DNA from 4 places in the Enterobacter cancerogenus genome. Region 2 is predicted to be linked to each of the others. Evidence: predicted binding sites of a transcription regulator. Region 2 holds the regulator's gene; each other region holds the start of a gene.
What was found. Region 2 encodes CRP, which controls carbon source genes, mostly activating them, when cyclic AMP is high. Its sites were predicted from a motif close to ATGTGANNNNNNTCACAT; they were not measured.
Positions count from the first base shown of each region.

Region 1: a site for CRP is predicted at 4,528-4,545, ahead of I6L58_RS19535 (NupC/NupG family nucleoside CNT transporter). Genes of this name have one in related genera too.
Region 3: a site for CRP is predicted at 1,759-1,776, ahead of rhaS (HTH-type transcriptional activator RhaS). Genes of this name have one in related genera too.
Region 4: a site for CRP is predicted at 2,514-2,531, ahead of I6L58_RS20500 (mannitol dehydrogenase family protein). Genes of this name have one in related genera too.

Region 1 covers NZ_CP077290.1:4,133,039-4,138,404, forward strand. Annotated here, with positions in the region: gene I6L58_RS19510 (YfeC-like transcriptional regulator) at 1-52, opposite strand, end outside; gene I6L58_RS19515 (YfeC-like transcriptional regulator) at 54-416, opposite strand; tRNA gene I6L58_RS19520 (tRNA-Ala) at 634-709, shown strand; tRNA gene I6L58_RS19525 (tRNA-Ala) at 751-826, shown strand; gene I6L58_RS19530 (sensor domain-containing phosphodiesterase) at 1,039-3,228, shown strand; gene I6L58_RS19535 (NupC/NupG family nucleoside CNT transporter) at 3,276-4,463, opposite strand; gene I6L58_RS19540 (Nramp family divalent metal transporter) at 4,809-5,366, shown strand, end outside.
Region 2 covers NZ_CP077290.1:3,112,773-3,118,138, forward strand. Annotated here, with positions in the region: gene I6L58_RS14610 (YccS/YhfK family putative transporter) at 336-2,423, opposite strand; gene crp (cAMP-activated global transcriptional regulator CRP) at 2,481-3,113, opposite strand; gene I6L58_RS14620 (OsmC family protein) at 3,425-3,829, shown strand; gene I6L58_RS14625 (phosphoribulokinase) at 3,914-4,783, opposite strand; gene I6L58_RS14630 (YheU family protein) at 4,814-5,032, opposite strand; gene I6L58_RS14635 (hydrolase) at 5,029-5,366, opposite strand, start outside.
Region 3 covers NZ_CP077290.1:2,787,324-2,792,689, reverse strand. Annotated here, with positions in the region: gene rhaR (HTH-type transcriptional activator RhaR) at 1-720, opposite strand, end outside; gene rhaS (HTH-type transcriptional activator RhaS) at 794-1,630, opposite strand; gene rhaB (rhamnulokinase) at 1,932-3,401, shown strand; gene rhaA (L-rhamnose isomerase) at 3,398-4,657, shown strand; gene rhaD (rhamnulose-1-phosphate aldolase) at 4,777-5,366, shown strand, end outside.
Region 4 covers NZ_CP077290.1:4,330,436-4,335,801, forward strand. Annotated here, with positions in the region: gene I6L58_RS20495 (CobW family GTP-binding protein) at 1-832, opposite strand, end outside; gene I6L58_RS20500 (mannitol dehydrogenase family protein) at 956-2,422, opposite strand; gene uxuA (mannonate dehydratase) at 2,628-3,818, shown strand; gene yeiP (elongation factor P-like protein YeiP) at 3,936-4,508, opposite strand; gene I6L58_RS20515 (YkgJ family cysteine cluster protein) at 4,672-4,926, shown strand; gene setB (sugar efflux transporter SetB) at 4,923-5,366, opposite strand, start outside.

The sequences.
Region 1 (5,366 bases), 1.0 Mb from region 2:
CCAGGCTATCAGCCAGCTCTTCCGTGGTCATTTTACTGCGTATTCTTTTCATATCAGTTCTGGTCGCGAATCCCTAAACGTTGCAACAATCCGGTAATCCCTTCCCGCAGTAACAGAGATGTCATCTGCTTTTGCTCATCCGGCGTCATTTCATTCGCCAGCGTCAGAAGTAAAGTGCGAAGCGCGCCGTCCTGGCCGCCGCTTTCCGGCATTTCAGCGGTGTCTGGAGCCTTACGTGCGCTGCGGATAAATTCCCGCACTCTCTCATTCACATGTACCAGACGCGCCTTACCGCCCTGAACTCCTGGTTTTGGCGATGTAATCCAACCCTCTTTACGAACCCATTTATTGATGGTCTGTCGGCTATAGCCAGTGAGCAAGGCCAATTCTTCTGGCGTCATTCGTTCCTTGATCATGCAATTTCCTGAGTATTCGTGTGGTTACTTAGTGGTTCATCTTATAGCACCGTTTTACGTGAAAACGTGACAGGCTTAACTACTGGTTGCGAGCAGGCTCGCAAAGTGGTTCATTTGACTGATTTTTCGGCGGTTGAAAGTTAAAGGCTTATTTTGCCGTTGACACTCAGCGGCGGAATTCATATTATGCCGCCCGTCAACATGACAGCTTTACGACGGGGCTATAGCTCAGCTGGGAGAGCGCCTGCATGGCATGCAGGAGGTCAGCGGTTCGATCCCGCTTAGCTCCACCAAACTCTGAACCCAACAGAGTGCGGTAGGTAAAGTAACATGTGGGGCTATAGCTCAGCTGGGAGAGCGCTTGCATGGCATGCAAGAGGTCAGCGGTTCGATCCCGCTTAGCTCCACCAAAATTTGAACCCTCGTCGAAAGACGGGGGTTTTTTTATGCGTCTGTAACAGCTTTACGATCTTTTTGTTGCCAACTACGCGAATTTCTATACATCAGCTCAATCTATATCAATAAACTTGGCGCTTTATGGCGTTCAACTTGATTCGTACAATTAATAAACCTATTATCCAGATGGTCAATAAGATGAAATGTAAATAAACAGTCGAAATTAATGAAAAGAAAAACTGACAATAATGTAAAGATAATAATGCTTGCCCTGGCATTGTGTCTGTTTACGGTCCCTTTTTCCCGCTATGTTTCTCCTCGGGCGGTTGTTAACGGTTACGAGGTTTATTTGGCATGGTTGCCGTTGAGCGTAATGCTGGCCGCCGTTTTATTATTTGGCCGACGGGCGGTTATTCCGGTTCTGATAAGTATTATTGTAACAAATATTTATAATCTTCAGCTAACCGCGCTTCAGCACGTTATCTTAGTGTGTTGTCAGACTTTTCCCGTGTTTGCGGCGTGCGGCCTGCTTCGGCTGGTGATCGGGCCGCGCTGGCGGCACAGCGTGCCAAATAAATATATTGGGATGCGTATTTTTTGGCTCGGCTTTATGGTGCCTGTCGGGATTAAACTCCTGATGTATCTGGCGGGCTATTTATTTGATTTCCCCGTGGCGGTCTCCACTTTCTTCGGAGAAGGCTCCGCCATTTATAACATCATTGATATTCAAAGCCTGATTTGTGCAGCGCTAATATTTACCATGATGTTCTATTACCCATTAAGAATGATAATGAATCCCGGTTATGCCAGGGTGTTCTGGCGTCGAAGCTTAAAGCCGTTTCTTTTCAATAAAAAGCCGTTATTTATCATCGTCTGGTTAACGCTGTTAGTTCTCTTTATCGCAATTTTATGTGCGCCCTTTGAGTCGCCGATTATTGCCGGCTACCTGATGCCGATCGTCTTTATCCTCTTCACGCTGGGGATAAGCCGTCTGAGCTATGCGCTGATCTCCTTGCTCTGGGCTGTATCAGCCCTGATGCTGCTGACCTACAACTACAACTTTTTGAATGGCGTAGAAACGGGCTACTCGCTCTCCTTTATCTTGTCGGTGCTGATCTCATTTGCTATCTGCCTGCTCTATATGTCGAAGATCTACCGCCGCAGCGAATGGATGAAGCAGGGCTGGCAGGAAAGGGCGCTCACCGATCCGTTGACCGGGTTACCCAACATCCGCGCGCTGGAAGACTATCTGCAGGACCACCCCGACGCCAAAGTCTGTTGTCTGCGGATGGACAACCTGGAGTTCCTCAGTCGCCATTACGGCATACTGATGCGGGTACATTGCAAACGATCGGTCACCGCCACCCTTCAGCCTTATTTGCAACAAGAGGAAAAGCTCTTTCAGCTACCCGGTAGCGAGTTGGTTGTGGTGTTGCTTGGGCCGGAACCGTCCGAGCGGCTCCAGTACATGGTGGATCACCTGAACAGCCGGAAGATTATCTGGAACAAAACGGCGCTGGAAATCGAGTTCGGTGCAGCGTGGGGCGAAGTGGAAGGCGGTGAGCACTTGCACCCTATGCTGGGCCAGCTGAGCTGGCTTGCAGAACAATCCTGCGCCAACCACCGCGTTCTGGGGCTGACCAACAGCCTGGAGACCGTCTCGGGCCAGACAACGGATCGGGTGTTGATGCTGGGCCGCATTAAGCGGGCGCTCGAAGAAGGTGGCCTTCGTCTGTACGCGCAGCCCATCCAGAACGCGCAGGGGAAGGGGTATTACGAGATTTTGACCCGTATAGAGAGCGAGGGCGAAATCATCACTCCTGACCGCTTTATCCCGCTTGTTGCCCAGTTTAACCTGAGCCATCGGTTTGATATGAGCGTGGTTGAAAGCCTTCTGGAATGGCTTAAGAACCACCCGGAACCACACGCCGAAACGCGTTTCTCCGTCAACCTGATGCCGCTGACGCTGATGCAAAAAGAGGCGGCGAGCGAGATAATTCAGCTCTTTGAGCGCTATTTTGTCAGCCCAAATGCAGTGGTCATCGAAATAACCGAAGAGCAGGCCTTCTCTAATTCCGGGGCGAGCATTAAAAATATCCAGACGCTTCGGGAGTATGGCTTTCGCATAGCAATCGATGATTTTGGCACGGGATACGCCAATTACGAGCGCCTCAAACGCCTGCAGGCTGACATCATTAAGATTGATGGCTGCTTCGTCAAAGATATCTGTAGTGACAGCATGGACGCGATGATCGTCCAGTCAATATGCAATCTGGCGAAGACGAAATCGCTCTGCGTGGTGGCTGAATATGTAGAGACACCGGAGCAGCGAGAGATGCTGCTGCGCTTCGGGGTGGATTATCTGCAGGGGTATCTCATCGGCAAACCCGCGCCGCTAAGCGAACTGCAGGCATAAAAAAACCGGGAGCCACAAGGCTCCCGGTTTTTATTTCACAGTATGGGTTACAGGACCAGCGCCGCGATAGAGGCGGAGAGCACGCTGACCAGCGTCGAACCGTACACCAGCTTCAGACCAAAGCGAGAAACCACGTTGCCCTGTTCTTCGTTCAGACCTTTAATCGCACCGGCGATAATACCGATGGATGAGAAGTTGGCGAAGGAAACCAGGAACACAGAGAGGATGCCTTCTGCGCGCGGAGAGAGCGTGCTGGCAATTTTCTGCAGATCCATCATTGCAACGAATTCGTTAGACACCAGTTTGGTGGCCATGATACTGCCGACCTGCAGCGCTTCGTGAGCCGGAACACCCATTACCCAGGCAACAGGGTAGAAGATATAGCCCAGAATGCCCTGGAAGGAGATACCGAGCACCGCCGCGAACAGGGCGTTCAGGGCTGAAATCAGGGCGATAAAGCCGATCAGCATTGCCGCAACGATAATCGCAACCTTAAAGCCCGCCAGAATGTATTCACCCAGCATTTCGAAGAAGCTCTGACCTTCATGCAGATTTGCCATCTGCAGGTTCTCTTCGCCCTCTTCAACACGGTACGGGTTGATCAGAGACAGAACGATAAAGGTGCTGAACATGTTCAGAACCAGTGCCGCAACAACGTATTTTGGCTCCAGCATGGTCATGTATGCGCCAACAATCGACATGGAAACGGTAGACATCGCCGTTGCAGCCATGGTGTACATACGATTGCGGGACATTTTGCCGAGGATGTCTTTATACGCGATAAAGTTCTCAGACTGACCGAGGATCAGGGAGCTTACGGCGTTGAAAGATTCCAGTTTGCCCATACCGTTCACTTTTGACAGCACGGTACCGATAGCGCGGATAACAACAGGCAACACGCGGATGTGCTGCAAAATACCAATCAGCGCAGAGATAAAGACGATAGGGCACAGCACTTTCAGGAAGAAGAACGCCAGGCCTTGATCGTTCATATTACCGAAGACGAAATTGGTCCCTTCGTTGGCAAAACCGAGCAGTTTTTCGAACATTTCGGAAAAGCCTTTGACGAAGCCGAGTCCCACGTTGGAGTTCAGGAAGAACCACGCGAGTAAAACTTCAATAACCAGAAGCTGAACAACAAAGCGGATGCGGATTTTTTTGCGGTCATGGCTGACCAGCAACGCAAGCGCAGTAACGACAACGAGTGCCAGGACAAAATGAAGGACGCGGTCCATATTTGCTCCAAATATGAGGCAGGTTTAATTTCCGTGCACATTCTATGTAACAAGCGCAAAGAAAACGAGATCAAGGCCACACTATAGTTACATCCTGTGACGAGTCTCAAAAATAGTGATCAACAATACATTTTTGTTATGTTAGGTAAATGAGTGAAAAGTTAAGTTTGTGTGCTACGCTTCACAAATGACTGCGCATTTTCACAATCTGTGATGTCGCACCACCTGCCCACCTATTGTTCTTAGCTATCAATGAAATCATTTTTAACCACCTAAATGGTCTTGATAATCATTCTCATTTTGATAGCATAAAACATAGCAAAGGCTATATTTCCAGAGGCAGACATGACAAATAGTCGCGTAGAGGGTAGCAGTGGCAGAGCAGCGCGCAAGTTGCGGTTCGCGTTAATGGGACCTGCGTTCATTGCTGCTATTGGCTATATCGATCCGGGTAATTTTGCGACCAACATTCAGGCCGGGGCCAGCTTCGGCTATAAGCTGCTGTGGGTGGTAGTCTGGGCCAACTTCATGGCGATGCTGATCCAGATGCTTTCGGCAAAGCTGGGTATCGCCACAGGTAAAAACCTGGCGGAGCAGATCCGCGACCACTATCCGCGTCCGGCGGTGTGGCTGTACTGGATCCAGGCGGAAATTATCGCCATGGCGACCGATCTCGCCGAATTTATCGGGGCGGCTATCGGCTTCAAGCTGATTTTAGGCGTGTCGCTGCTGCAGGGGGCCGTGCTGACCGGGATTGCGACGTTCCTGATTTTGATGCTGCAGCGTCGCGGGCAAAAGCCGCTCGAAAAGGTGATTGGTGGTCTGCTGCTGTTTGTGGCCGCAGCCTATATTGTTGAGCTGGTATTTTCTCAGCCGAATCTGGTGCAGCTTGGTAAAGGGATG
Region 2 (5,366 bases):
GTTCAGGTCTTGTAGGTCGGGTAAGCGTAGCGCCACCCGACAAAACGGCATGCACGGCGTTCAGGTCTTGTAGGTCGGGTAAGCGTAGCGCCACCCGACAAAACGGCATGCACGGTGTTCAGGTCTTGTAGGTCGGGTAAGCGCAGCGCCACCCGACAAAACGGCAGGCTCGGTGTTTAGATCTTGTAGGTCGGGTAAGCGTAGCGCCACCCGACAAAATGGCAGGTACGGTGTTCAGGTCTTGTAGGTCGGGTAAGCGTAGCGCCACCCGACAAAATGGCAGGTACGGTGTTCAGGTCTTGTAGGTCGGGTAAGCGTAGCGCCACCCGACATAATCAGTACGGCGTGCGTTTCAGTACGCGCGTTAACCAGATCCCATGATGCGGTCGCTGACGCCATGCCACCGACGAAATGGTGTGCATGGTGTTCAGATGCCCTAACACGCGCTGCAAATGCTGCTCCAGGGTGCTCATCGGCCCGTGGGTTAATGTTTCCGGCGCTTCGAGAATGTTCGAATCCCCCGACTCACCCGGTGAGTCATACTCCAGACGCTGCTGGCACCGCTGCAGCGCAATTTCGCACGACTGCAAATAGCGCTGCGCCAGATCCGGGGTCAGCATCGTGTGCTCGCGCGCGAGGGTCGTCATCGCATTGATGTGCTCGACGATAAACTGGCTGTGCGTCACCCACAGTTTCATGTCTGCCAGATAGTGCGAGTTAAAGCCTGGCTCCTGCATCGCCTGGTTGAGCGAGTTAAACAGGGCGTTGTGCGCCTGGTTGACCTTCATGCGCTGATAGGCCAGCGGCGAGGGCTGCGGGTCGTCGCTGAGGATCAACCTGATAGCCTCCTGGTCTGCCTCCAGCGCGTCGTGGGCGTTTTGCCTGAGCAGCCCGCTCTGCCACTGCGGCCACAGCCAGACCATGCCGCCAAACGCAATCAGGCAGCCAATCAGCGTATCAACCAGCCGGGCGATGATGAACTGCTCGCCGTTGAGCGTGAGCAACTGCAGGGTATATACCGCCGTGACCGTAAAGCCAACCATCGCCCAGCCGTAGCTTTTGCGGATAATCAGGTAGCTCACCAGCGTAATCGCCAGCATTCCCGCCAGCGTATATCCCTCCGGCACGTGGAAGTGCAGGGTGACCCCGGCAATGACCAGCCCGGCAATCGTGCCGCCCGCCCGGTGCAGGATGCGCACCCGCGTGGCGCCGTAGCCGTTTTGGGTAACAAACAGCACGGTCATTAAGATCCAGTATGGCTTCGGCAGGTGCAGCGCCATCCCCATCAGGCTGGCGATGCTCAGCATCACGCTGATGCGCGCGGCGTTACGCAGCGCCGGGGATTTCAGCGACAGGTAGCTTTTAAGGGCGGGCAGCAGCGGGAGCCGTTTTTGTTTATCGGCCATCAGGTCGCGTGGGTAGAGCGGACGCTGGGTGCGCAGGACGCGCGCGATGCGGCTGAAGTGCCAGGCGGCGAACTGCCCGACCGGGTTATCCGGGTGCTGGCGGGCAATCTTCTCCAGCGCGCCGAGGGGCTTATCCATGTTAAAGCGCGTGGGGTAGCGGTGATAAAGAATGTCGTCCGCCAGCACCCGCAGGCGCGCGGACACCGTCTGAGCGTTCCAGCGGATCACCGCTTCGGCATGGCTACGCTCGACCAGCTTTTGCACCTCTTGCGGGTGATGCAGGCTGACCGAGATGTGCTCCTGCAGATCCAGCCCCACCTGGAAGATGCGCAGCAGCCGCTTGTAATCATGGTTTTTATTGGCGGCAAGCATATGCAGCTGCTGGTAACACTGGCCAATCAGATCCACCACCTTTTGCTGTCGCGTCAGCAGCGGCGGCAGTGATTTTTCCGGATCGGTGTGCTGGGTCAGCAGGGTGTATTTGGCCTCGCAGTACTCCGCCAACTGCACGTAGAGCAGGCTCAGGGATTCGCGCAGCGGCTGTTCCCGCCACAGCCAGAACCAAAACCAGTTGAATACGCCGTACCACAGCGTGCCGAGGGCGTAGATTAGCAGCGGCTCCCACACCGGCATATTGCCCGCCAGGCTCAGCGTAAAGATGGCGGCAATCAGTGAGGCGGGCAGCAGTCGGGCGTGCAGCGAGCTGATTTCAGCAGTCACGCCGAGCGTCATTGCCAGCACGGTCAGAATGAGCGGCAGCGGAATATCCCGGGCCAGCAGAAGCTGCACCGCGAGGCTACAGCCTGCAAACAGGCAGCCGCCAACGATCAGGCGTTTGAAAAAGCGCTTATGCGGCGTGTCGAGGCCCGCAATGTTGCAGCAGGCAGGCACAAGGGAAAACAGCAGACCCTGCTGGAGATGACCGAGGATCAGGCCCACGGCCACAGGAAGGCACAACACCAGCGTTTGCCGCAGTGCGTAGTTAACTTCCGGGTGATAGATCAGCCTGCGCCACATGGGGAGTAGAGACAAAAACGGCGTGTCACCTTGCGGTGGCACGCCGTTTGACCGTAATTAACGGGTTCCGTAGACCACGATGGTTTTACCGTGGGCAGAGATCAGGTTCTGGTCTTCCAGCATTTTCAGGATACGGCCCACTGTTTCACGGGAGCAACCAACGATCTGACCAATTTCCTGGCGGGTAATTTTAATTTGCATGCCGTCAGGGTGGGTCATCGCGTCCGGCTGTTTAGCCAGGTTCAGCAGGGTCTGCGCGATACGGCCGGTAACGTCGAGGAAGGCAAGGTTGCCCACTTTCTCAGACGTCACCTGCAGACGGCGAGCCATCTGGGAAGAGAGACGCATCAGGATGTCAGGGTTTACCTGAATCAGCTGACGGAACTTCTTGTAAGAAATTTCAGCCACTTCACATGCGGTTTTCGCACGAACCCAGGCGCTACGTTCCTGGCCCTCTTCAAACAGGCCCAGTTCACCGATGAAATCGCCCTGGTTCAGATAAGAAAGGATCATCTCTTTCCCTTCTTCATCTTTGATCAGCACTGCCACCGAGCCTTTGACGATGTAATACAACGTTTCCGCTTTTTCACCCTGGTGAATCAGCGTGCTCTTCGATGGGTACTTATGAATGTGGCAATGAGACAAGAACCATTCGAGAGTCGGGTCTGTTTGCGGTTTGCCAAGCACCATGCGCTGTTATCCTCTGTTATAAGCTGTCACCAGAGCCATAAATCGCATCCTGACTCTGGGGTTGCAATCGAATTCTTACCCATACCCTGGGAAGTCGGCTGTCGTAACGTTTCGCAGCCAGTAAAGTTTGATGTCCTCTGCATACATGTGTAACGTCAATGTATTACTGTAGCATCCTGAGTGTTTTAGCATAGCTTTTGACGCGTGTCTCCTGGTGTCTCGCTTCAGCATGATGCAGGTCGCCTTCCGTTGCGTGAAATGTAACGCGCGCGTACTCTGTCACCAAAAATGCAACGTTGGAGTTAATGAATATGCAAGCGCGTGTAAAGTGGGTAGAAGGGCTGACGTTCCTGGGCGAGTCTGCATCAGGCCACCAAATTTTGATGGACGGTAACTCCGGCGATAAAGCCCCAAGCCCTATGGAAATGGTGCTGATGGCGGCGGGGGGATGCAGCGCTATCGACGTGGTGTCGATCCTGCAAAAAGGCCGTCACGACGTGACCGATTGCGAAGTGAAGCTCACGTCTGAACGCCGCGAAGAGGCGCCACGCCTGTTCACGCATATCAATCTGCACTTTATTGTCACGGGTAAAGACCTGAAAGACGCGGCGGTGTCGCGCGCGGTTGACCTGTCTGCGGAGAAGTACTGCTCTGTGGCGTTAATGCTTGAGAAAGCGGTGAATATTACCCATTCGTATGAAGTGATTGAGGCCTAATCTTTTGGCGGGTGGCGCTTCGCTGACCCGCCCTACAAAAGCACGATCGTAGGCCCGGAGCGCAGCGCCACCGGGCAAAACAACTCACGCGATCTGCTTGCCTTCCATCAACCGCTGCACCAGCGGCGTCATGATTAACTCCATCGCCAGCCCCATTTTTCCGCCCGGCACCACCAACGTATTGATATGTGAAATAAACGACCCCTGCAGCATCGCCAGCAGCCACGGGTAGTCAATCCCGTCCAGATTGCGGAAATGGATGACCACAAAGCTCTCGTCCAGCGACGGAATGGTTTTGGCGGCGAACGGGTTGGAGGTGTCTACCGTCGGCACGCGCTGGAAGTTGATATGGGTGCGGGAGAACTGCGGCGTCAGGAAGTTAATGTAATCTTCCATCGAGCGCACCACCGAGTCCATCACCGCCTCGCGCGAATGACCACGTTCGCTGATGTCGCGCGTCAGCTTCTGGATCCACTCCAGGTTAACAATCGGCACCACGCCCACCAGCAGGTCAACATGGCGCGCCACGTCGTGCTGTGGCGTGACCACGCCGCCATGCAGCCCTTCATAAAACAACACGTCGGTGGGTTCCGGCAGCGGCTGCCAGGGCGTAAAGGTGCCCGGCACCTGGTTCCAGGGTACGGCTTCGTCATAGGTATGAAGATATTTACGGGATTGCCCTTTACCGCTCAAGCCATATTCCGCAAAGGTCTGCTCCAGCAGGCCGAAGTCATTCGCCTCCGGGCCGAAGTAGCTAATGTGTTTCCCCAAATCGCGCGCCTTGCGGATGGCCATGTCCATTTCCGGACGCGTATAGCGGTGAAAGCTGTCGCCCTCTACCTCAGCTGCCCGGAGATTGAGCTGGGCGAAAATCTTGCGAAAGGCGAGGCTGGTGGTGGTGGTTCCCGCACCGCTCGAACCCGTGACGGCAATAACCGGATGTCTGGCAGACATAGCAACTCCCTGACTGAAAAGGTTTAGCGGTCAGCCGTGAAACGCGTTGCGGGGCATGATATTGACCGTCTCATGCAGTTCGGACCACACCAGCACCACGTCGCCGCTTTTCAGCTGGCGTTTCACATCGCTGACCTTTTGTTCAAGCGAACGTTCATGTTCACCATAATCGGTGCCTTCCCGCAATACAAAGCTTTCAATCAGATTATCGAGCGTTTCGGGAGAGAGATCCTGCCAGGGAATAATCATTTTATACCGTCCAGATAAGTCGTTAACCAGTCAGGAATGCGCGTCTCAAGCCACATTTTTGGCCGACGCAGCGTGCCGCCGACAAAGCCGACGTGCCCGCCGTACTCGGTGAGCTGATACTGCACGTTTGCCGGTAAATGCCCGGGCGACGGAATGGAGTGGTGATCCATAAACGGATCGTCCTTCGCGTGAATAATCAGCGTCGGCTTTGTAATTTGATTCAGCAGCGGCATGGCGCTGCACTGACGATAATAGTCAATCGCGTCGGCAAAGCCGTGAATTTTTGAGGTAATCAGATCATCAAACTCCCGCAGACGCTTCACCCGCTTGAGTT
Region 3 (5,366 bases), 330 kb from region 2:
CGTATGCTGGAGCAAATACTGAGCGTGGCAGATGCGCAGCTGGCGCAGATAGTGGTTCACCGTCATCCCGGTCTGGGTGCGGAACTGCTGGCGTAACGCGCGTTCGCTGCACTGCTCCTGCTCGCAGAACTTTTCCAGCACGAAACTCTTGTTCAGGCTGCCCGCAAGTTGGGTGATGAGCTTATCAAGCAGCGCCTCCTGAGTGGTGGCGGAGGGGTTGTCGGTAGCATAACGATAGCGCTTGAGGGTCATTACCAGCTGGGCAAAGAGCAGCTCCGCCATCTGGTTAGCCTCGGGATCGTTTTTCAGGCTCTCCTGTTCAAGCTGGGAAATCACCTGCCGGACCTGGGTCATGCCGTTGCTGCTTAAGCGCCAGTGCGGTGCGCCCTTCGCATCAACAAACCCCGGAATGTTTGCGGCCCAGTCGACGTTGAGTTTGAGCCTGTCCGGGCAGTAGATGACGTTCTGCAACACCAGGTCGTTCACCGAGGCGTAGGAGTGTTTGTCCTCGGCGCGAATGTAAAACAGATCCCCGCGCGTAATGCGGTAAGGCCGGTCGTTAAGGACGTGCAGGCCGTTGCCCCGCCACACCAGCACCAGCTCGCAAAATTCATGCGTGTGTTCGGCAAAGACGTTTTGCGGATAGCGATCGGCCACCGCAACGGCCTGGCCTGCGGAGGCAAAAAAATCATCTTTGCGAAGAATTAACTGAGCAGCCACACCACAACCTCACGGGCGAATAACCTGACATTATTAGCCTTTTTGCGGCGAAAAAACGGTGATTGCCCTCGCGTTACTGAAGCGACGCGTCCTTGCCCTGGCGAATGTCGCGCGGCGACCAGCTGAATTCACGGCGAAACAGCGTCGAAAAGTGGTTACTGTCGCCGAAACCGCAACGATAAGCGATGTCCGTGACGCTTTCATCCGTGTGGCGCAGCAGATGCCGGGCCTTGATTAAACGCAGGCGGTTAAGATAGCGCTGTGGGGTCAGCCCGGTGTGCTGCTTCAGCTGGCGGTGCAGGGTACGCAGCGACAGCGAGAAATCATCCGCCAGCGTTTCCCAGCAGATATCCTCAGCAAAGTGATCTTCCAGCCAGGCCATCAGCTGGTTAAGGCGCGCAGCGTTATTTTCCAGCCCCTCCACCAGGCTACTGCGGCGCAGCAGCACCAGCAGTTGCATAAACAGAAGTTCACGCGTGGCAACAACGTGCGTCTCCAGCCCCTCCTCGCTCTGCTCCATCTGGCTCACCAGCTGGCGCACCTGCTGCAACGTGGACTGATTAACCCGCCAGTGCGACGGATAGTGCCCGTCTTTCTCCTGGGGCAAAAGCTGATTAAGCCCGGACAAAAACTGGAACGCATCCGGCGAGCGATACAGCACGTTGGTCAGGCACAGGTTGTCGGTATGTTCGTATAAATGCCGGTCGTGATCGCGTACAAAGCAGACCGTGCCACCGCTGATGGTGTACGGCTGGCCGTTGAAGACGTGAATGCCCGTGCCGTGCTCAACAATCACAATCTCATGGAAATCATGATGATGTTCCGGAAACGCTGCCTGCGGGAGCCGTGGCTCAATCGCGACAGGCGATCCGCCCGAAGGAAAAAAATCCACGCTGTGTAGTACGGTCATAACGGCCCCCACCAATGAGAAAAGTTCTCAAAATAGTAATTAAGGCCCGGCGCACGCACCTTAAATTTTCAGCAGCAAACCTCGCAAAAGCTGTCCGTTTTTCAAGAAACGGGCGGAAAGATCGGGAAATGCGGTAAGCGTCACACTGCCTGAAAACCCCGTCATTACTGGAAACTGTGAACTGCCTCACGTTCACCTTTGCTTTCTTGCCAGCGCGCGATTTGCCCTGTCACTGGCGAGAAGGTGCCTTTTTCTTCCCTTTCTTACACTCACCGCTAATGACTTGAGAAAGGACGTGACCATGACTTTTCGCCATTGTGTGGCTGTCGATTTAGGCGCATCCAGCGGCCGCGTAATGCTGGCGACCTGGGACCGTAGCCAGCGCACGCTTTCGCTTCGCGAAATGCACCGTTTTGCCAACTGTCTGCAAAAGCGGGACGGCTTTGATACCTGGGACATTGACGGCCTGGAGGCGGCAATCCGTACCGGGCTTGAGAGTGTCTGCAATGACGGCATCCGTATCGACAGCATCGGAATTGATACCTGGGGCGTGGATTACGTCCTGCTGGACGACGCTGGCGAACGCGTCGGCCTACCCGTCTCTTACCGCGACAGCCGTACCGACGGCGTCATGGCGCATGCCATCGCCCAGCTGGGTAAAGAGACGATCTACGGGCGCAGCGGCATTCAGTTCCTGCCGTTTAACACCCTGTATCAGCTGCGCGCCCTGGTCGAACAGCAGCCGGAACTGGCCGCAAAGGCGGCGCACGCCCTGCTGATCCCCGACTACTTCAGCTACCGCCTGACCGGCAACCTGAACTGGGAATACACCAACGCCACCACCACGCAACTGGTGAACATCAATTCCGATAACTGGGACGAAAACCTGCTGGCCTGGACGGGCGCCTCGCCGTCGTGGTTTGGCACGCCGACCCATCCGGGCAATGTGATTGGCGAGTGGCTCTGCCCGCAGGGCAATCCGATCCCGGTGGTGGCCGTGGCGAGCCACGATACCGCCAGCGCGGTCATCGCCGCGCCGCTTGCCGACAAAGACGCGGCGTATCTCTCTTCCGGCACCTGGTCGCTGATGGGTTTTGAGAGCAAAATGCCCTACACCAGCGACGCCGCGCTGGCGGCGAACATCACCAACGAGGGCGGCGCAGAAGGCCGTTACCGGGTGTTAAAGAACATCATGGGGCTGTGGCTGCTCCAGCGGGTGCTGAAAGAGCAGAACATCACCGACCTGGCCTCGCTGATTGCAGAAACCGAAAAGCTGACGGCCTGCACGTACCTGATCAACCCCAATGACGACCGCTTTATCAACCCGGCGCACATGAGCGCCGAGATCCAGGCCGCCTGCGTCGAGGCCGGCCAGCCGGTGCCGTCCCGCCCTGCCGAGCTGGCGCGCTGTATTTTTGACAGCCTCGCCCTGCTGTATGCCGACATTCTCGACGAACTGGCGAGCCTTCGCGGCAGGCCGTTCAGCCGGTTGCACATCGTTGGCGGCGGCTGCCAGAACCAGCTGCTGAACCAGCTTTGCGCCGACGCCTGCGGGATCACCGTCGTCGCCGGGCCGGTTGAGGCCTCCACGCTCGGCAATATCGGCATTCAGCTGATGACCCTGGACGAACTGGCGAGCGTCGACGATTTCCGCTCGGTAGTGGCCGACAACTATGGCCTGACCACCTTCACTCCCCATCCCTGCCATGACATTGCCCGCTACCGGGCGCAGTTTCAGCAAAAACGACTGACTAAGGAGCTTTGCGCATGACCACTCAACTTGAACAAGCCTGGGACCTGGCTAAACAGCGTTTCGCCGCCGTCGGCGTGGATGTCGACGCGGCGCTGCGCCAGCTCGACCGTCTGCCCGTCTCTATGCACTGCTGGCAGGGCGATGACGTCGCCGGTTTCGAGAACCCAGGCGGTTCGCTGACGGGTGGCATTCAGGCAACGGGTAATTATCCGGGCAAAGCGCGCAACGCCAGCGAACTGCGTGCCGACCTGGAGCTGGCGCTGAGCCTGATCCCGGGGCCAAAACGCCTGAATCTGCACGCCATCTATCTCGAATCCGACGAGCCGGTGGCGCGTAACGAGATCAAACCGGAACACTTTACGAACTGGGTGGCGTGGGCCAAAGCCAACCGGCTGGGGCTGGACTTTAACCCGTCCTGCTTCTCGCACCCGCTGAGCGCCGATGGCTTTACCCTCGCCCACGCCAACGATGAAATCCGCCAGTTCTGGATTGACCACGTCAAAGCCAGCCGCCGCGTCTCGGCGTACTTCGGCGAGCAGCTCGGCACGCCGTCAGTGATGAACATCTGGATCCCGGACGGCATGAAGGACATCACCGTTGACCGCCTGGCGCCGCGTCAGCGCCTGCTGGCCGCACTGGATGAAGCCATCAGCGAAAAACTGGACCCGGCGCACCACATCGACGCCGTGGAGAGCAAGCTGTTCGGCATCGGCGCGGAGAGCTACACCGTCGGCTCGAACGAGTTCTACATGGGCTACGCTACCAGCCGCCAGACCGCGCTGTGCCTGGACGCCGGTCACTTCCACCCGACGGAGGTGATCTCCGACAAAATCTCCGCCGCCATGCTCTACGTGCCGCGCCTGCTGCTGCACGTCAGCCGTCCGGTGCGCTGGGACAGCGACCACGTGGTGTTGCTGGATGACGAAACTCAGGCAATCGCCAGCGAAATCATCCGCCACGACCTGTTCGACCGCGTGCACATTGGCCTCGATTTCTTTGACGCCTCCATCAACCGCATCGCGGCGTGGGTTATCGGCACCCGCAATATGAAGAAAGCCCTGCTGCGCGCCCTGCTGGAGCCAACCGCCGCGCTGAAGCAGCTGGAGGAAAACGGCGACTACACCGCCCGTCTGGCGCTGCTGGAGGAGCAGAAATCCCTGCCGTGGCAGGCGGTGTGGGAGATGTACTGCCAGCGTCACGACGCCCCGGCGGGCAGCCAGTGGCTGGATAACGTGCGGGCGTATGAGAAAGACGTGTTGAGCCAGCGCGGGTAATTGCCCCCTCATCCCTGCCCTCTCCCCAAGGGGAGAGGGAGCAAACCATCCCCTCGCCCCGTTGGGGAGAGGGTTAGGGTGAGGGGAAACTCTCACCGCGATAACTGGAAATGAAAACTATGCAAACCATCACTAACGCCTGGTTCGTCCAGGGCATGATCAAAGCCACCTCCGACGCCTGGCTCAAGGGCTGGGACGAGCGTAACGGCGGCAACCTGACGCTGCGTCTGGACGACGCGGACATCGAGCCGTACGTCGCCGATTTCCACCCGCAGCCGCGCTATATCGCGCTGAGCCAGCCGATGCCGCTGCTTGCCAATACGCCGTTTATCGTCACCGGTTCCGGCAAGTTTTTCCGCAACGTACAGCTTGATCCACAGGCCAACCTCGGGGTGGTGAAAGTGGACAGCGACGGCGCAGGCTACCACATTCTTTGGGGGCTGACGGACGAGGCGGTGCCCACCTCTGAACTGCCTGCGCACTTCCTTTCCCACTGCGAGCGCATCAAGGCGACCCAGGGCAAAGACCGCGTGATCATGCATTGCCACGCCACCAACCTGATTGCCCTGACCTACGTGCTGGAAAACAGTTCGGATTTGATCACCCGCAAGCTGTGGGAAGGCAGTACCGAATGTCTGGTGGTCTTCCCGGACGGCGTGGGCATTCTGCCGTGGATGGTGCCGGGCACCGACGAGATCGGCCAGGCCAC
Region 4 (5,366 bases), 1.2 Mb from region 2:
AGCCGTCCTGCGTGCGCATCACCCCTTTTACACGCTCAACCGGGGCCAGCCTGGCCCACTCAAGGATGCCGATGGTGTCAAACTGCGTGTCGGCGTCAAAAATCCATCCGCAGGCCTGATGCCCCTGACCGCTGTTCAGGTTACGCCGCCAGCGCTGATGCTCAGGCAGGCTTAACGCAGCCAGGCCATGCTTCACGCCATGATGATGCGCGTGCTCGGGGCTGGATGGCAGTTCTGTCTGATTCAGGCGAGGAAGATCGAGCAGCGCGCCATCAATGTTCCCTTGCGTGGTCTCGACACGCTGGCGTCCGCCGCCCGCGTGTTGCCACCAGGCCGCCAGTGCCGCCTGGCTCTCGGGCGTGCTGCGGTCGGATTTATTCGCCACAATGATATCTGCCGAGGCGAGCTGGTCGCGGAAGTTCTCATTGCTCAGCGTTTTTTCATCGAGCAGCTGGCGCGGGTCGAGCAGGCAAAGCGTGGCGCGCAGATCGATCCAGGGTTCATAAACCGGTGCGGTCAGTAAATCGAGAATTTGCTTCGGATGGCCCAGCCCCGTGGGTTCAATCAGCAGACGGTCGGGTTTGCCCTGACGGAGCAGTGTGTTCAGCCCCACCTGCATCGGCAGACCATTCACACAGCACATGCAGCCGCCGGGGATCTCCTTGATCATCGCACCGCTGTTGGCCAGCAGCGCGCCGTCGATACCGACTTCGCCAAATTCGTTAACCAGCACGGCCCATTTTTCGGCCGGATCTTTATTTGCCAGCAAATGCAGAATGGAGGTGGTTTTGCCGCTACCGAGGAAGCCGGTGATGAGGTTGGTTTTGGTCACGTGTGCTCCGAGAGATAATCGTAATGCTAAACCGATAATCTATCATCCTGGCGAAAAAAACGGACATTGAGAAGGGGAGGCGCGAACGGAGAGGCACCCCGTTCGCGTTAAACGCAATAATCGCTAAATATTTAACGTTTCGATAACGGCCCGGCGCGCGCCATCGCGGACGAGGCGCTGGTAGGCCTGAACGATTGCGTCCACGAACGCCGGCGTTTGCGGCAGGTCGTGGCCGAAGATCTCGTTTAGCCCCAGCAGGGCGGTGACGCGATCGGCTTCGCTGCTGGTGCTCACAATGCCACGGATTTTCTCGCTAAGCGGATCGCGAACGTCGATTGCGTTTCCCTGGTCATCCGTGCCGCTGACGTAGCGCATCCAGCCCGCCACGCCCAGCGCCAGCAGAGGCCACGCGGTATGACGTTCAAGATGCACGCGGATGCCGTCGAGCATCCGCTGCGGCAATTTCTGGCTGCCGTCCATCGCAATCTGCCAGGTCCGGTGCTGAAGCGCCGGGTTGGCAAAACGGTCGATCAGGCTGTCGGCATAGGCGGTGAGGTCAACATCCGTAATGCGCAGGGTAGGGGCCTGCTCGTCCAGCATCAACCGGCGGGCGGCCTCGCGGAAGTGCTCATCCTCCATGCATTCATTAATATGCGCATAGCCCGCCAGGTAGCCAAGGTAGGCCAGAAACGAGTGGCTGCCGTTCAGCATCCGCAGTTTCATCTGCTCCCAGGGCAGAACGTCCTGCACCATCTGCACGCCTGCGACCTCCCACTCTGGCCGTCCGGCGACAAAGTTATCTTCAACCACCCACTGGATAAATGGCTCACAGCTGATGGCGCAGGGATCGTCCACGCCAAGGGCCTGGGTGATTTCGGCCAGAGAGGCCTCGGTGGCAGCCGGAACAATCCGGTCGACCATGGTGCCCGGGAAGCTGACGTGCGCATCAATCCAGGCGGCAAGCTCAGGGGAGCGTTTTTGCGCCATCCCGAGCACGGCGTTTTTCACCACATGTCCGTTATCCGGGATGTTATCGCAGGAGAGAACGGTAAACGGCTGCAACCCCCGCTCGCGGCGGCGATGCAGCGCTTCGACCAGAATACCCGGCGCGGAATGTGGTTCAGACGGATTTTCAAGGTCATGGACAATGCGGGCGTTTTGCGTATCCAGCCTGCCGGTAGCCGGGTCGAGGCAATAGCCCTTTTCAGTGATGGTAAGGGAAACAATCGCCACCTGGGGTTCGCAGAATTTTTCAATGATCGCCGCCAGCGAGTCGAGTTTTGCATTCAGACATTCATGTACCGCGCCGACGATAATCGGCTGATTCCCGTCAGGCCCTTTCTCCAGCACGGTAAACAGATGGTCCTGGGCGCGCAGCTGGCTCATCAGCACGTCGCCGCTGAACAGGCTGATCTCGCAAATCCCCCAGTCACCCCCCTTTGCGTTCAGTACCCGGTCTGTTAACAATGCCTGATGCGCGCGATGAAACGCACCAAAGCCAAAATGGACGATGCGCGAGCGCAGTGACTGACGGTCGTAGTGCGGCTGTTGAACGTGGGAAGGAAGCGCGGTGGAGGCAATTGTCTTCATGAAATACACACCTGATTAACCATTAATTAACAATGCCAGTGTAAAGTTATATGACAACAAAGAGAATTGGTAAGCCGTAAATATCGCGATTATGTGAGTTTGATCAATCAATGCCGTGGGCTATATTGACCCTCATGATTAAACATGTATGGTAGTCGTCAACAAAGTCATTCATATTGGTATAACAACTTTAAGGGGTGGGACGATGGAACAAACCTGGCGTTGGTACGGACCGAACGATCCGGTTTCGCTTGATGATGTGCGTCAGGCAGGCGCGACGGGCGTCGTGACGGCACTGCACCACATTCCCAACGGCCAGGTGTGGCCGGTTGACGAAATTAAACAGCGCCAGGCGCTGCTGGCGGAAAAGGGCTTAACCTGGTCCGTGGTCGAAAGCATTCCGGTGCATGAAGAGATCAAAACCCGTTCCGGCGAGTGCGACACCTGGATTGCCAACTATCAGCAGAGCATTCGTAACCTCGCCGCCTGCGGGATTGATACCGTTTGCTATAACTTTATGCCTATTCTGGACTGGACGCGTACCGATCTGGAATACCAGATGGCAGACGGCTCTAAAGCGCTGCGCTTTGACCAGATTGCCTTTGCGGCATTTGAGCTGCATATTCTGAAACGTTCTGGTGCTGAAGCGGATTACACCGCCGAAGAGCAGCAGCAGGCGAAGCAGTGGTTTGATGCCGCCAGCGAAGCCGATATCGAAAAGCTGACGCGCAATATCATTGCCGGTCTGCCGGGGGCAGAAGAGGGGTACACCCTGGATCAGTTCCGCGCGCGTCTGGCCGAGTACGGCAATATCGATAAAAACCAGCTGCGCGACAACATGGCCCACTTCCTGCGCGCCATTGTCCCGGTCGCAGAAGAGGTGAAAGTGCGTCTGGCTATCCATCCTGACGATCCTCCGCGTCCCATCCTCGGCCTGCCGCGTATTGTCTCGACAATCGAGGATATGCAGTGGCTGAAAGAGACGGTCGACAGCATCTATAACGGCTTTACCATGTGCACCGGCTCCTACGGCGTGCGCGCGGATAACGACCTGGTGCAGATGATCGAGACCTTTGGCGATCGGATCCACTTCACCCACCTTCGCGCTACCTGCCGGGAAGAGAACCCGAAAACCTTCCACGAAGCGGCGCACCTGGGCGGCGACGTGAATATGGTGGCGGTGGTGGATGCGATCCTGGCGCAGGAAGTTCGCCGTAAGCAGGCGGGCGATGTGCGTCCAATTCCGTTCCGTCCGGATCACGGGCATCAGATGCTGGATGATTTACGCAAGAAAACCAACCCGGGCTACTCGGCGATTGGTCGCCTGAAAGGGATGGCGGAAGTGCGCGGCGTTGAGCTGGCGCTGAAGATGACGAAGTATCCGGAGCTGCTGTAAGCTCTGTTGCCCGGTGGCGCTACCGCTTACCGGGCCTACAAAAAACCGGCCTGAGAGCCGGTTTTTGAGTTTTTGCAGGTCGGGTCAGGCGAAGCCGCCACCCGACAAATGCGGCAATCAGTCAGCACGACCCATATAGCGTTTTTCTTCGATATGGATGCGGATTTTCTCGCCTGCTGAGAGGTATTCAGGCACCTGAACAACCAGGCCGGTCGTCAGCGTTGCCGGTTTGTTACGGGCGCTCGCGGACGCGCCTTTGATACCCGGTGCCGTATCGACAATTTCCAGGTCGACGGTTTGCGGCAGTTCCAGCGCCAGCAGCACGCCATCCCAGGTCAGCACCTGCATGTCCGGCATCCCACCTTCAGGAATGAACAGCAGCTCTTCTTCGATCTGATCTTTGGTGAAGATATACGGCGTATAGTCTTCTTTATCCATGAACACGTATTCGTTGCCGTCGATATAGGAGAAATCAACGTAGCGACGGGTCAGGGTCACGGTATCCACGATATCGTCGCCTTTGAAGCGCTCTTCAACCTTCAGGCCGGTACGCACGTCGGCGAAACGCATCTTATACAGCGTTGCAGCACCGCGGGCGCTCGGGGCCTGAATATCGATATCTTTCACAATCAGCAGTTTGCCGTTGTAATTCAGTACCATACCTTTCTTAATTTCGTTCGCTCTTGGCATTGCAGTAATCCTGTTTACGGGAGGTAAAAAATATCGCGCCAAATTACTCGCGCGCGGCCTTTCAGGCAAGAGGAATTCGTGGCTTTTGCTATCAATACACAAAAGGTGTTACTGTGCGCCCGATGCCCGACTGCGCGGGCATTTCTACCCACAGAGAGCCTTTATGGATTGTCGTCCGGACTGTGGCGCGTGCTGTACCGCACCGTCCATCTCAAGCCCCATACCCGGCATGCCGCAGGGCAAGCCGGCAAACACGCGCTGCGTTCAGCTCTCTGAGTCCAATCTGTGCATGATCTTTAGTTCGCCTTTGCGCCCGAAGGTGTGCGCCGGGCTTCAGCCCAGCGCCGGAATGTGCGGCAGCACGCGCGAACAGGCCATGACCTGGCTGCTTGAGCTGGAGAGCCTCACCGCGCCCTAAACGTCTTTAATGCGCGTCAGACACCCGATGGTCACGACGCACATCACCAGCGCAATCCAGAACACCGTGTGATAATTCCAGATTTCCGCCACGATCCCGGCCATGGAGCCGGCAATAATCCAGCCCACGCGGGTGGTATTAGTATAAAGGGTGGTGGCCGCGCCTGCCTGTCCAGGCATCAGATCCTGGAAGTAGAGCATCCCGATGCCCGCCAGGATCCCGATGTAAATCGCGTTCAGCAGCTGTAACGCCAGCAGCAGCGCCGGGCTATGCACCGTCAGCATGCCAATATAGAACAGCAGCCCGGCGACGGCCGCAATGCGCATCAAAAAGCGCTTTCCGAAGCGCTTCGCGTAATAACCGGCGATGAGCATGGTCGGGATCTCCAGACCTGCCGCGGTACCCATCATAATGCCCGCCAGTTTCTCCGGCAGGTGCAG